Regions from separate parts of the Hymenobacter humi genome, predicted to be linked through region 2. Evidence: riboswitches for the same ligand, from Rfam matches in the RefSeq annotation. Region 2 holds a riboswitch; each other region holds the start of a gene.
The links. A riboswitch is a leader RNA that binds a small molecule or an ion and turns the genes downstream of it on or off. The one in region 2 is predicted to bind fluoride.
Positions count from the first base shown of each region.

Region 1: it holds a riboswitch for fluoride, as region 2 does, so the genes downstream of both, ACFQT0_RS28765 (phosphatase PAP2 family protein) here and ACFQT0_RS09505 (hypothetical protein) in region 2, are expected to answer to the same signal.
Region 3: it holds a riboswitch for fluoride, as region 2 does, so the genes downstream of both, ACFQT0_RS27950 (phosphatase PAP2 family protein) here and ACFQT0_RS09505 (hypothetical protein) in region 2, are expected to answer to the same signal.

Region 1 covers NZ_JBHTEK010000004.1:146,538-151,171, reverse strand. Annotated here, with positions in the region: gene ACFQT0_RS28780 (hypothetical protein) at 24-146, opposite strand; gene ACFQT0_RS28775 (hypothetical protein) at 192-494, opposite strand; gene ACFQT0_RS28770 (zinc dependent phospholipase C family protein) at 527-1,510, opposite strand; gene ACFQT0_RS28765 (phosphatase PAP2 family protein) at 1,574-1,996, opposite strand; fluoride riboswitch at 2,312-2,384, opposite strand; gene ACFQT0_RS28760 (hypothetical protein) at 3,335-3,955, opposite strand; gene ACFQT0_RS28755 (toprim domain-containing protein) at 3,985-4,634, opposite strand, start outside.
Region 2 covers NZ_JBHTEK010000001.1:1,666,639-1,671,272, forward strand. Annotated here, with positions in the region: gene ACFQT0_RS09480 (TolC family protein) at 1-237, shown strand, start outside; gene ACFQT0_RS09485 (TolC family protein) at 171-677, shown strand; gene ACFQT0_RS09490 (hypothetical protein) at 759-1,085, opposite strand; partial or broken gene ACFQT0_RS09495 (efflux RND transporter periplasmic adaptor subunit) at 1,024-1,254, shown strand; gene ACFQT0_RS09500 (efflux RND transporter periplasmic adaptor subunit) at 1,391-2,002, shown strand; fluoride riboswitch at 2,362-2,437, shown strand; gene ACFQT0_RS09505 (hypothetical protein) at 2,494-2,748, shown strand; gene ACFQT0_RS09510 (chloride channel protein) at 2,745-3,800, shown strand; gene ACFQT0_RS09515 (universal stress protein) at 3,994-4,634, opposite strand, start outside.
Region 3 covers NZ_JBHTEK010000004.1:29,429-34,062, reverse strand. Annotated here, with positions in the region: gene ACFQT0_RS27960 (hypothetical protein) at 1-178, opposite strand, end outside; gene ACFQT0_RS27955 (zinc dependent phospholipase C family protein) at 191-1,198, opposite strand; gene ACFQT0_RS27950 (phosphatase PAP2 family protein) at 1,262-1,852, opposite strand; fluoride riboswitch at 2,002-2,074, opposite strand; gene ACFQT0_RS27945 (toprim domain-containing protein) at 3,026-4,634, opposite strand, start outside.

The sequences.
Region 1 (4,634 bases), on a different contig from region 2:
GATGAGCAGGCAGCCGCTGACGTTCACCAGGAAGGTGCCCAGGGGAAGCCCACCGGCACGTAGCGCAGAAAGTACTGCTGCACCCAGTAGCGGCTCACGGACCCCAGCAAGCCTCCCAGCCCAATCACTAACACCGAACGGTTCATAAAACGTGCTGAAGAGGTGCAGATAAGATAGAGGCTTGGTTTAGGTCAATCGGGCCAGCCAAAGCCCCCGGCGGCCAGCAGCAGCCCCACCAGCAGGCTGCCCAGGCCGTAGAGCAGGATGGTGCCCCCGCCCAGGTGGCGAAACAGGCCCTCGTAGACCACGTGAAAGAACGCCGTAAAGCTGACGATGCCCAGCACGTAGAAGGGCAGCCTGGGCCCCAGCGCGGCCAGCCGGCGGTCGTACACGCCGAGGACGAAGCCGAACAGCAGGCAGCTGCCCCACACCATCAGCAACGTATCCAGGGGCAACCCGCCGGGCAGCAGGGGCAGGGTAGAAAGAGCAGTCATGGGGGCGCATCGCTAAAATTCCGGGTTGGTTTTCAGGTCCACCGCCCCTTTTTCAGCAGGCGCAGCTCGTGTTTCAGGTTGTGGGCGTTGCTGCGCGTGGCGTAGTCCGCGTCCAGCCGGCGCAGGTCGGGCCGGCCGGCGTTCACCCAGGCCGTAAACCAGAAGTTGGCGGTGGACTGCACGGCCAGCCGCAGCCGGCGCTCAACGAAAGAGCCCAGGGCCTGGTGGTAGCGCGTGGCGTAGGCCGAAGCGTGGTAGTCGTCGTTAAACTGGGTCTTGCGGATGGCGCCCTGCGCGTCGTGCTCGTAGCGGTCGGCTGCGGGCACCGCGGCCTGCAGCTGCCGCTCCACGGCCAGCAGCGTGTCGGCGCTGGCGTAGCTCCCGGCCAGCAGACGCCAGGTTTCCGCCACCGGGTCGGGCAGGTACGTGGCCGGGCCCACGTCGAAGCGGTAGGCCGCGCCGAACAGCTCGGGCAGCTGCCCTTCAAAGAAGGCGTGGATGCCGGTCTGGCCCGTGAGCTGGCCGTCGTGGTTTGCCGACGTGTGCAGGGGCATTTGCGCATCGCCCAGGTAGTGGCCCAGGTCGGCGGCCAGAAACAGGATTTCGTCTTTGCGTCCGTTTTTCATGGCCTGGGTCAGTTGCGCCAGGTTCTCCTGAATGGTCCAGGGCAGCGTCCCGTTTTTGGCCAGCGTGGCCGCATCGTACAGCTTACGCGCCTCGGCCGCCGTGCGGGGCAGCTGGTCCAGCGGCACGGGGTATGCTTCGAGGTTGATGAAATGGCGCGGCCCCTCGGCCCGGTCGTGCAACACGAACTTGCGCGCGTCGGGCATCACGGCCTCCTCCGTCACAAAGTCGGCGTGGTTGTAAAAGAACGTGCGCAGCTCCGGCGGCAGGGCCAGCACGGCGGCGCGGTTGATGCGCTGGTGGCTCCAGGCGCCCCAGGCAAACAGCAGGGAAGGCACGGCCAGCAGCAGCAGGACGAGAAACAGACGACGCGGGATGGAAAAGGGAAACACGGACAGCGGGAAACGGTAAAAGAAAAACGTAGGGGACACCCCGCCGGAGACGGGCCCGCGTTGCTAGGCTGGTGGGGGCGGAACGGGCGGCATCAGCCGTGCTTCGCCCCAGGCGTACAGCCGGCTCACCCCGTAGGCAAGCACCAGGCTCACCAGCACGGGCACCAGCACGTCGGAAGGGTAGTGCACGCCCAGGTACACCCGGCTGTAGGCCACCAGCGCGGCCCAGGGAAACAGCACCCCGGCCAGCCAGGGAAGTTGCCGGCGGGCCGTGAAGTAGAGGTAGAACGCCAGGGCAAACACGTTGCTGGCGTGCGAAGACACGAAGCCGTAGGTGCCGCCCCGGTAGGCGTGCAGGTAGCGCAGCTGCCCGGCCAGCGCCGGCTCGTGGCTGGGCCGCAGCCGCTGAAACCAGGCTTGAACAGGCCGGAGGCCACCTGGTCGCTGAGCAGGAGGAGCACGGCAATCAGCGGCAGCAGCAGCCACGCCCGGCGGCGAAAGCGCACGGCCAGCAGCGCCAGCAGCGCGGCATAAAAGGGCACCCAGGTGAAGGTTTGGCTGGCCCACCACATCACCGCATCCCCAAGCGGGTGGTGGTGGCCGTTGGCCCACAGCAGCAGGCGCGTGTCGAGGGCTTGCAGCAGCTCACGCATACGCCAGCCCGTTGGCCCACCGGTGCGGACGCAAAAGCGGAAAGAAGGGGAAAGCGGGTGCGGCAGGGCCGCGGGCAGCAAAAAGAAGGGCGAGATGCACGAAAGCGAACGATACGATGAGCTACCCGGGCGGCCCGCGTGGCCGTCCGTTTCAGTAGGAATCATCAGCGCAGGACCCGGGCCCCGGCGGTTCGCGGTGGAAATCCATCACCGTATGCCGTGCAAAGATAAATAAAACCGGGTATGATAGCAGGCCGAAGAAAATGCCGCGAGGACTGCTTACGTGGCGCTGTGGAGTAAACTTTCCGGCCGGGAGATTTGCCATCGAACGTGTTACCTGGCGGCCCTGGGGTAGCATACTTATCGGGCACTGCTTGGGGACAAACCATTTGGTGGGAGGCCGGTTCCTAATCAGGCCGGACTGCTTGTATTACCTGGTTAGAAGTTGAACAGTTAGCGGTGCTATCGGCTCGTAATAGGCGCAGGACTGCCGTCTTTAGGACGAAACCTACCGCAGCGGGCCCGTTTCCCACGGGCTCCGTCGGCGTGAATGGGCACCTCCCGAGGGCGAAAAGAAATAGCAACGGTCAGGGCGGTTGAGGCGGCGGTGGCGAGGCAGCACGGAAACCCGCTTTCCTTAACGTGCGATTTTTTCCGTTTCCTGAGGGGACCCTAGTTAGGCGGCTCGGGTTCCTGCGGCACCGCCTGCTGCTGCCCTGCTCCTGCATATAGGGGCTGCCGAATTGAGCTTTAATGCTAATTTTAGCCCTATAGTCGGAACTGATGCGTTAGCGGGTTAAACCGTGGGTATGGGCTGTACTGATTCAAACACTGGTCTATCATGAAAAACGAATGGGATTTTTTTGCTGATGTACAGCAGCGAGTAGCGAATGGCCAGCAGTTAGTACAAGGGTTTTTCGCCAACTCATTCACGTTTCCTTATGACGAGCAGCGCGGGGTAGTGCTTGACGAGGACGGTAACCAGTACGAGCTAGGCAACGACTACAAGCAGGCACTAAGCAAGTGCATCCAGCATTCGCAAACGCCGTGGGGCCTCTGCTTCCGGGAACGCCTGATATGCTTTGGCCAACAGGTAGCGGCAACCGGCTACGCCGCTGATTACATCGTTGCCTATCCCCCGCTGCGGAATCAGCCCCCGCTAACCAGAACCCTAAAGCTTGGGGCCGCGGCGGCGCTCCTGCTGCTGCGTTTGCGTCTGCTCCGGCTTGATTGGGGGATTGAGTACCTGCATGGCCTGGCGTAGCTGGCCGACGCTGTGGCTGTCTTTGAGAGCCGGCACCTGGTCAATCTTTGCCAGTACCTTAACTAGATTCTCTTGGTCCAGTGGTTTGATTTCCGGCTGTTTGAGCAGGCTTTTGCTTACCTGTTGCAAGTAGGCCGCCTGCAATCCTCCGCCGTTTTCCCGTAGCGATTGCGCCACTGGCACGGCCGCGTCGATAAACTCGCGCCGGGCCTGGTCTTGACTGGGTGAATTACTCGGCTGTATCTGCTGCTGCTCCGCCCGCTTCTGTTGCTGTGCGATTTCCTGGGCGGTGGCAAGTTCCCGGCGTTCCGTTTGGTCCTGCACCGGCTCAATGACCGTGGCCTTGGGGTTCGTGGCCAGTGCGTCGAGGGCGGCACTCAGGGCCGGGAGCTGGGCCGAAGCAACCGGGTAGCGCAAGGTCAGTTCGGTAGCAAGTTCGCGGGGCTGGGCACCCTCCAACCGTAGCGAATGGTCGATGCTCAGGCCCGCTTTCTCTAGGTTCTGCTGCAAAGTGCTGAGCTGGGACATTTCATCCCGGCTCTCCCGAAACTCCACGGTTAGCAGTCGCTCTCCCTCTCGCGGGCCTCGGCCTGTGCCTGGTGCTGCGCGGTAATTTTGCCAACGCCTTCTATGGGCTCATTTTTCCAGTGGTCCATTCCAAAGCCGTACTGGTTTTCGTCCACCGGGCCAAGCTCCCGCTTCACTACCTGCTGCATCTGGTCCTGCTTCAAGTCCTGGTTCCAATCCTTGCCCTGGCTCTTGACGATTTCAATCTTATGCTCAAAGGCTAGGCTTTGCGTCGCGCCCTGGTTGAATGCCCCCAACGCCTCGCGGTTCATTGGAACGTGAAACTGATAAGTATTGGGGCCTAGCTTCGTCGAGCTTATCATCTCGTCGCGCAGGGTCTGGCTCACGGCCTGGGTGTTGGTTTCGCCGGCCTGGTCGCGGTACTGGCGGGCGGTCTGGTCGTTGTATGCTTTGAGGTGGTTGGTCAGCGCCTGCACCCCGGCCGGGTTAGTGGCCGTGACTTCGACGGTCAGCAGATGCTTATGCTCCCGGACTACTTTCATCGGGTTTTGCTCACTGGCGAAGCCAGCGAGTAGGCGCGTGTCGTAGTGGTGGCCCTGGGTGTCGTTGTCGAAGGCAGCCCTGATACTCGGAATCCGTTCCTCGCTGAGCAGGCGCTTCATCTCAAAAATCTTGTTTT
Region 2 (4,634 bases):
AACCGCCTCGAGCAGGTGTCGGCCGCAGCCCGGGCCCAGGAGCTGCAAAACCGCCTGGCCACGCTCCAGACCCAGCTGCTGGTGCAGCGCCAGCAGCCTGGGCACGCTGCTCAACACCGGCGCCGCCATCAGCATCGACACCACGGCTCAGCCTGCTGGCCCCACTGGCTGTGGGCGATACAGCGGGCATTAGCGCCGCCACCAACCCCACGCTGGCCGTGCTGCAGCAGGAGCTGACGGTAAGCCAGCAACAAACCAAAGTGGAGCGCCTGCGCCGCCTGCCCGACATTCGGGCGGGCTATTTCAACCAGTCCATCAACCAGGAGGGCGGGTACCAGGTGGGGCAGCTGGGGCTGTCGCTGCCGCTGCTGGGCGGGGCACAGAAAAACCGCGTGGCCGCCGCCCGCATCGGCGAGCAGGTGGCCACGGCGCAGCTCACTTACGCCACGGCCCAGCCTGCAGGGCCAACTGCGTGGGCTGCGCCTGCAGCTGGCCCGCGCCCGCGCCTCGCTCACCTACTACGAGAAAACGGCTCTGCCCCAGGCCCGCCTCATGCTCGTCACCGCCGAAAAAAGCTTCCGGGCCGGCGACATCGACTACGTGACGTACGTGGTGAACACCGAGCCCGCGTGGCAAATCCAGGCTGCTTATCTCGACCAGGCCGGCCAATACAATGAGTTCGTCGTTGCGCTGCAGGCCCTTGCCGGCACCGATGACCAATAGCCCTTTCGGGCCTCTCCATTTCAGCTTTTCATGCGCTATTCTTCCTTGTTTTCGTTTCTTCCGCTCGCCTCGCGCGAGTCGTCTGTTGTTCCCGGCTCCGCGCGTAGGAGTTGGTCGGTGCTGGTGGTTTTGCTGCTGAGTGCCGGTGGCCTGCCCGCGTGCCAGAGCAAAAATGAGCCGGCCAAAGAGGCCGCGCCGGTGGCCGCTTCCGCCCCCGCGGCCCACGCAGGCGAGGTCACCATCAGCCCGGCCCAATACACCGCCGCGGGCATCGAGACGGGTGGCTTCACCCTCAAAAACATGACCTCCGACGTGCAGGCCAACGGCGTGGTGGACGTGCCCCCGCAAAACCACGTGTCCATCAGCGCGGTGCTGGGCGGCTACGTGCAGCAGGTGAAGGTGCTGCAGGGCCAGTTTGTGCGCAAAGGCACTGTGGTGGCCGTGCTGCGCCACCCCGACTACCTCAAGCTGCAGCAGGAATACCTGCAGGCCCGCGCCCGCCTGCAGTTTCTGCGGCAGGACCTGCAGCGCCAGCAAACCCTCGACGCCGAAGACGTGGGCGCCAAGCGCAAGCTGCAGCAGGCCCAGGCCGAGTACCAGACCGAGCAGGCCACCGAGCGCTCCCTGGCCGGCCAGCCTGCGCCTGCTGGGCCTCTCGCCCGAGCGCCTGCGGCCCAGTTCGCTCACGCCCAGCGTGGCGCTCACCACGCCCATCAGCGGCTACGTCAAGTCCGTGAGCATCAACCCCGGGCAGTTTGTGAACCCCCAGGACGTGCTGGTGGAAGTAGTAGACCGCACCGGCCTGCACCTGGAGCTGAAGGTGTTCGAGAAAGACATTGCCCGGGTGCAGAAGGGCCAGCGCGTGCTCTTCAAAATCCCGAACAGCGGCGTAGCCCAGGAGCAGGAAGCCGAGGTATTCCTGGTGGGCCAGGCCTTCGACGACGATGCCCGCACGGTGCGCGTGCACGCCCACTTGCACAAGCCCTCGGGTATGCTGCCCGGCCAGTACGTGGCCGCCCACATCCAGACGGCCGGAGCCCGGCACCGCACCCTGCCCGAAGAAGCCGTGATTCAGGCCGGAGAGGTGAGCTACATCTTCGCCCGGCAGGGCAGGGGCGCCAGCGGCTACCGCTTCCGCCGCTACAAAGTGCAGACCGGCCCGGCCCAGGATGGCGACGTGACCATCACCCCGCTCGAGGCCCTGCCCGATACCACGCAACTGGTGCGGCGCGGCGCCTATTTCCTGGAAGCCGAGCTCAGCAAAGGCCAGGACGAGTAGCTGTCGGCGTTTGGGAAGCTACTTGGTTTAGCTCAATTAATCGGATTCAAGGTCCGTGTATTCGATTGGCCTCACCCCCGCCTATCTCCGGGGTGAGGGGGCCGGAAGATTGTAGCGCGGACTCTGTAGTCCGCGTCCCCGGCGGAAACCCGAACGACACCCAAACGGCGCGGGGACGCGGACTACAGAGTCCGCGCTACACTCGTTTGGCTCCCCTCTCTTTTGGAGAGGGGCCGGGGGTGAGGTTCCGGCCGGGGGTGAGGCGTAACCAGTACACCGACTTTGAAGCTGCTCTAAGCAGGGCCAAGCCCGACAACAACCCCAATTGCGCAGCCGAACAATAAGCGCCTACTTTTGCTCCCGCAACTGGTGATGGGGTACCACCACGAACCGCCGGGGCCTCCGGGCCCATGAGCTGATGACTCCTACTTACACCATGGCCGCCCGCCACCGTGGGGCGGCCGTATGTTCGGTCATTCACTGCGCTGCTCATGGCATTTGGCTCTTCTGGTTTTGGTCGTCGTTTCGAGGTGCTGGGGCAGGCGCCGTACCTGGTTTTTCTGCTTCGCTGGCTGCTGATTTGCGCGGTGGTGGGCGTGCTGGTCGGGTCGGCGTCGGCGTTTTTTCTGCTGTCGCTTGATTGGGTGACGGACTGGCGTGAAAGTCACGCCTGGGTTATCTGGCTGCTGCCGGTGGGGGCTTCATCATCGGGGCCAGCTACCATTACCTGGGCCAGAGCGTGGTGAAAGGCAACAACTTGCTCATCGACGAAATCCACAACCCGCGCACCACCATTCCGCTGCGCATGGCGCCGCTGGTGCTGTTTGGCACGCTGGCCACGCACTTGTTTGGGGGCTCAGCAGGCCGCGAGGGCACGGCCGTGCAAATGGGCGGCGCGCTGGCCGACCAGCTCACGCGCCTTCTGGGGCTGCGGCCCCGCGACCGTAAGATTCTGCTCATTGCGGGCATCAGCGCCGGATTTGCGTCGGTGTTTGGCACGCCGCTGGCCGGGGCGGTTTTTGGGCTCGAAGTATTTCTGATTGGCTCAATTCGCTACGACGCCATTGTGCCGAGCTTCCTGGCGGCCGTCGCGGCCGACCTTGTGACCAAGGCCTGGGGCGTGGGCCACACGGCTTACCCGCAGCTGGAGGTGCCGCCCATCTCGCCGGGCGGGCTGCTGCTCACGGTAGGCTGCGGCATTTTGTTTGGGCTCACGGCCCGCGGCTTTGCCACGCTCACGCACCAGGTCGGGCACGTTTTCAAGCGCATTGCCTATCCGCCGATGCGGCCCGTGGTGGGCGGCGTGCTGGTGGCGCTGGCCGTGGCCGCGCTGGGCACCACTAAGTACATTGGGCTGGGCATCCCCACCATTGTGGCGGCATTTCAGGCTCCGCTGCCGCCGCAGGATTTTCTGCTCAAGCTGCTGCTTACGGCCCTCACGCTGGGCTGCGGCTTCAAGGGCGGGGAGGTCACGCCGCTGTTCTTTATCGGGGCGGCGCTGGGCTCGGCGCTGGCGCTGGTGGTGCCGCTGCCGGTGGCGCTGCTGGCAGCCATGGGCTTCGTGGCGGTATTCGCGGGCGCGGCCAATACCCCGCTGGCCTGCACCTTCATGGGGCTGGAGCTCTTTGGGGCCCACGCGGGCGTGTACCTGGGGCTGGCGTGCGCCGCGGCCTACCTGTTTTCGGGCCACACCGGCATTTATTCAGCTCAGGTTATCGGGCACGCCAAGCACCTGCGCTTTGGACGAGAGCAGGGCCGGCAGCTGGGCGAAATCCCGGAGCACCGCAAAAAAGGGTAAGAGCGGGTTTGGTTTTTTTGGTTTTTGGACTGAGGTAGAGACGCAATATTTTGCGTCTCTTCGTTGAACGACACCCACGCGGTGCACACGACGAGACGCAAAATGTTGCGTCTCTACTTCGTTCTAGCTTTCCAGCTCAACTTTTAAGGAGTTGTTTTTTTCAGCCCAACCCGCGCTCGCCGAGGTGGGGCGGCTAGTCCAGCGAGGGCAGGAGCAGGACCGGAATCAGGCTTTCGTTTATGACCCGGGTCGTCACGCTATTGCTGGCAAACAGGCTGCCGAGCCGCCGGTGGTGGCGCACGATGAGCACCAGCAGGTCGGCGTCGAGCTCGGCCGCGCCCTGCAGGATGCCCTCGGCTACGTCGGCCTGATGCACGATTTTGCGGGGGCTGCCTTCGGGCACGTGCACCAGGCCGCTGTGGCACACCGAGAACTGGGCGCGGTGCCCAATCACGGCGTCCGGGTTGGTCTCGTCGGTGACGTGCACGACGGTGAGCCGGGCGGGCAGGCGCTCGAGCAGCTGCCGCACAATGCCGTGATGGTGGTCAACGTGGAAATCCCGGCCATCCACGGCCAGGGCCAGCCGGCGCGGCAGAACGTTGCCCCAGCCCGCCGTGGGCACCAGCAGCAGGGGATAAGGCGCAACGCGCAGCAGGTTTAGGGCCGCGGCGCTCACGGCTTCCTCCAGCTCGTCGGTCGGGTCGGGGCGCGCCATTATCATCAGTTCCGGCTCCTGCTGGCGTATGAGCTCGGCCGCGGCCCCCGTGAGAAATGTTTCGGCTACCTGCACCTGCGTGGGCAGGGCCGGCGCAGCCTGGCGGCGCGACGAAGCCC
Region 3 (4,634 bases), on a different contig from region 2:
ACGCCGTAAAGCTGACGATGCCCAGCACGTAGAAGGGCAGCCTGGGCCCCAGCGCGGCCAGCCGGCGGTCGTACACGCCGAGGACGAAGCCGAACAGCAGGCAGCTGCCCCACACCATCAGCAACGTATCCAGGGGCAACCCGCCGGGCAGCAGGGGCAGGGTAGAAAGAGCAGTCATGGGGGCGCATCGCTAAAATTCCGGGTTGGTTTTCAGGTCCACCAGCTGCCCCTTTTTCAGCAGGCGCAGCTCGTGTTTCAGGTTGTGGGCGTTGCTGCGCGTGGCGTAGTCCGCGTCCAGCCGGCGCAGGTCGGGCCGGCCGGCGTTCACCCAGGCCGTAAACCAGAAGTTGGCGGTGGACTGCACGGCCAGCCGCAGCCGGCGCTCAACGAAAGAGCCCAGGGCCTGGTGGTAGCGCGTGGCGTAGGCCGAAGCGTGGTAGTCGTCGTTAAACTGGGTCTTGCGGATGGCGCCCTGCGCGTCGTGCTCGTAGCGGTCGGCTGCGGGCACCGCGGCCTGCAGCTGCCGCTCCACGGCCAGCAGCGTGTCGGCGCTGGCGTAGCTCCCGGCCAGCAGACGCCAGGTTTCCGCCACCGGGTCGGGCAGGTACGTGGCCGGGCCCACGTCGAAGCGGTAGGCCGCGCCGAACAGCTCGGGCAGCTGCCCTTCAAAGAAGGCGTGGATGCCGGTCTGGCCCGTGAGCTGGCCGTCGTGGTTTGCCGACGTGTGCAGGGGCATTTGCGCATCGCCCAGGTAGTGGCCCAGGTCGGCGGCCAGAAACAGGATTTCGTCTTTGCGTCCGTTTTTCATGGCCTGGGTCAGTTGCGCCAGGTTCTCCTGAATGGTCCAGGGCAGCGTCCCGTTTTTGGCCAGCGTGGCCGCATCGTACAGCTTACGCGCCTCGGCCGCCGTGCGGGGCAGCTGGTCCAGCGGCACGGGGTATGCTTCGAGGTTGATGAAATGGCGCGGCCCCTCGGCCCGGTCGTGCAACACGAACTTGCGCGCGTCGGGCATCACGGCCTCCTCCGTCACAAAGTCGGCGTGGTTGTAAAAGAACGTGCGCAGCTCCGGCGGCAGGGCCAGCACGGCGGCGCGGTTGATGCGCTGGTGGCTCCAGGCGCCCCAGGCAAACAGCAGGGAAGGCACGGCCAGCAGCAGCAGGACGAGAAACAGACGACGCGGGATGGAAAAGGGAAACACGGACAGCGGGAAACGGTAAAAGAAAAACGTAGGGGACACCCCGCCGGAGACGGGCCCGCGTTGCTAGGCTGGTGGGGGCGGAACGGGCGGCATCAGCCGTGCTTCGCCCCAGGCGTACAGCCGGCTCACCCCGTAGGCAAGCACCAGGCTCACCAGCACGGGCACCAGCACGTCGGAAGGGTAGTGCACGCCCAGGTATACCCGGCTGTAGGCCACCAGCGCGGCCCAGGGAAACAGCACCCCGGCCAGCCAGGGAAGTTGCCGGCGGGCCGTGAAGTAGAGGTAGAACGCCAGGGCAAACACGTTGCTGGCGTGCGAAGACACGAAGCCGTAGGTGCCGCCCCGGTAGGCGTGCAGGTAGCGCAGCTGCCCGGCCAGCGCCGGCTCGTGGCTGGGCCGCAGCCGCTGAAACCAGGGCTTGAACAGGCCGGAGGCCACCTGGTCGCTGAGCAGGAGGAGCACGGCAATCAGCGGCAGCAGCAGCCACGCCCGGCGGCGAAAGCGCACGGCCAGCAGCGCCAGCAGCGCGGCATAAAAGGGCACCCAGGTGAAGGTTTGGCTGGCCCACCACATCACCGCATCCCCAAGCGGGTGGTGGTGGCCGTTGGCCCACAGCAGCAGGCGCGTGTCGAGGGCTTGCAGCAGCTCACGCATACGCCAGCCCGTTGGCCCACCGGTGCGGACGCAAAAGCGGAAAGAAGGGGAAAGCGGGTGCGGCAGGGCCGCGGGCAGCAAAAAAGAAGGGCGAGATGCACGAAAGCGAACGATACGATGAGCTACCCGGGCGGCCCGCGTGGCCGTCCGTTTCAGTAGGAATCATCAGCGCAGGACCCGGGCCCCGGCGGTTCGCGGTGGAAATCCATCACCGTATGCCGTGCAAAGATAAATAAAACCGGGTATGATAGCAGGCCGAAGAAAATGCCGCTGAGGACTGCTTACGTGGCGCTGTGGAGTAAACTTTCCGGCCGGGAGATTTGCCATCGAACGTGTTACCTGGCGGCCCTGGGGTAGCATACTTATCGGGCACTGCTTGGGGACAAACCATTTGGTGGGAGGCCGGTTCCTAATCAGGCCGGACTGCTTGTATTACCTGGTTAGAAGTTGAACAGTTAGCGGTGCTATCGGCTCGTAATAGGCGCAGGACTGCCGTCTTTAGGACGAAACCTACCGCAGCGGGCCCGTTTCCCACGGGCTCCGTCGGCGTGAATGGGCACCTCCCGAGGGCGAAAAGAAATAGCAACGGTCAGGGCGGTTGAGGCGGCGGTGGCGAGGCAGCACGGAAACCCGCTTTCCTTAACGTGCGATTTTTTCCGTTTCCTGAGGGGACCCTAGTTAGGCGGCTCGGGTTCCTGCGGCACCGCCTGCTGCTGCCCTGCTCCTGCATATAGGGGCTGCCGAATTGAGCTTTAATGCTAATTTTAGCCCTATAGTCGGAACTGATGCGTTAGCGGGTTAAACCGTGGGTATGGGCTGTACTGATTCAAACACTGGTCTATCATGAAAAACGAATGGGATTTTTTTGCTGATGTACAGCAGCGAGTAGCGAATGGCCAGCAGTTAGTACAAGGGTTTTTCGCCAACTCATTCACGTTTCCTTATGACGAGCAGCGCGGGGTAGTGCTTGACGAGGACGGTAACCAGTACGAGCTAGGCAACGACTACAAGCAGGCACTAAGCAAGTGCATCCAGCATTCGCAAACGCCGTGGGGCCTCTGCTTCCGGGAACGCCTGATATGCTTTGGCCAACAGGTAGCGGCAACCGGCTACGCCGCTGATTACATCGTTGCCTATCCCCCGCTGCGGAATCAGCCCCCGCTAACCAGAACCCTAAAGCTTGGGGCCGCGGCGGCGCTCCTGCTGCTGCGTTTGCGTCTGCTCCGGCTTGATTGGGGGATTGAGTACCTGCATGGCCTGGCGTAGCTGGCCGACGCTGTGGCTGTCTTTGAGAGCCGGCACCTGGTCAATCTTTGCCAGTACCTTAACTAGATTCTCTTGGTCCAGTGGTTTGATTTCCGGCTGTTTGAGCAGGCTTTTGCTTACCTGTTGCAAGTAGGCCGCCTGCAATCCTCCGCCGTTTTCCCGTAGCGATTGCGCCACTGGCACGGCCGCGTCGATAAACTCGCGCCGGGCCTGGTCTTGACTGGGTGAATTACTCGGCTGTATCTGCTGCTGCTCCGCCCGCTTCTGTTGCTGTGCGATTTCCTGGGCGGTGGCAAGTTCCCGGCGTTCCGTTTGGTCCTGCACCGGCTCAATGACCGTGGCCTTGGGGTTCGTGGCCAGTGCGTCGAGGGCGGCACTCAGGGCCGGGAGCTGGGCCGAAGCAACCGGGTAGCGCAAGGTCAGTTCGGTAGCAAGTTCGCGGGGCTGGGCACCCTCCAACCGTAGCGAATGGTCGATGCTCAGGCCCGCTTTCTCTAGGTTCTGCTGCAAAGTGCTGAGCTGGGACATTTCATCCCGGCTCTCCCGAAACTCCACGGTTAGCAGTCGCTCTCCCCTCTCGCGGGCCTCGGCCTGTGCCTGGTGCTGCGCGGTAATTTTGCCAACGCCTTCTATGGGCTCATTTTTCCAGTGGTCCATTCCAAAGCCGTACTGGTTTTCGTCCACCGGGCCAAGCTCCCGCTTCACTACCTGCTGCATCTGGTCCTGCTTCAAGTCCTGGTTCCAATCCTTGCCCTGGCTCTTGACGATTTCAATCTTATGCTCAAAGGCTAGGCTTTGCGTCGCGCCCTGGTTGAATGCCCCCAACGCCTCGCGGTTCATTGGAACGTGAAACTGATAAGTATTGGGGCCTAGCTTCGTCGAGCTTATCATCTCGTCGCGCAGGGTCTGGCTCACGGCCTGGGTGTTGGTTTCGCCGGCCTGGTCGCGGTACTGGCGGGCGGTCTGGTCGTTGTATGCTTTGAGGTGGTTGGTCAGCGCCTGCACCCCGGCCGGGTTAGTGGCCGTGACTTCGACGGTCAGCAGATGCTTATGCTCCCGGACTACTTTCATCGGGTTTTGCTCACTGGCGAAGCCAGCGAGTAGGCGCGTGTCGTAGTGGTGGCCCTGGGTGTCGTTGTCGAAGGCAGCCCTGATACTCGGAATCCGTTCCTCGCTGAGCAGGCGCTTCATCTCAAAAATCTTGTTTTGAGTGAGTACGCCCGCCGTGGACGCATACAGGGCTTTCTCGCCGGGGTGCAGTTGCGCGTATGACAACGCATCGAGCGCAGATTCTGCCACTACCATATGCGCGGCGGGCCGGCCTTCGGGTAGCTTACTCAGCCACAACGAGCGGGAAAACTCGCTCTCCGGGGCCTGGCCCTTGTAGCCCTCCCCTTTCAGTTCCAAGCCCACTACGCGCCCCTCGTGGTAAGCCGGAAAAGCTGTGTTTACGAATGTCTTAGCCGGCATTCCTTCCTTCTGCACGGTGTGCAGCTGGTTTAGGATTCGACCGGCA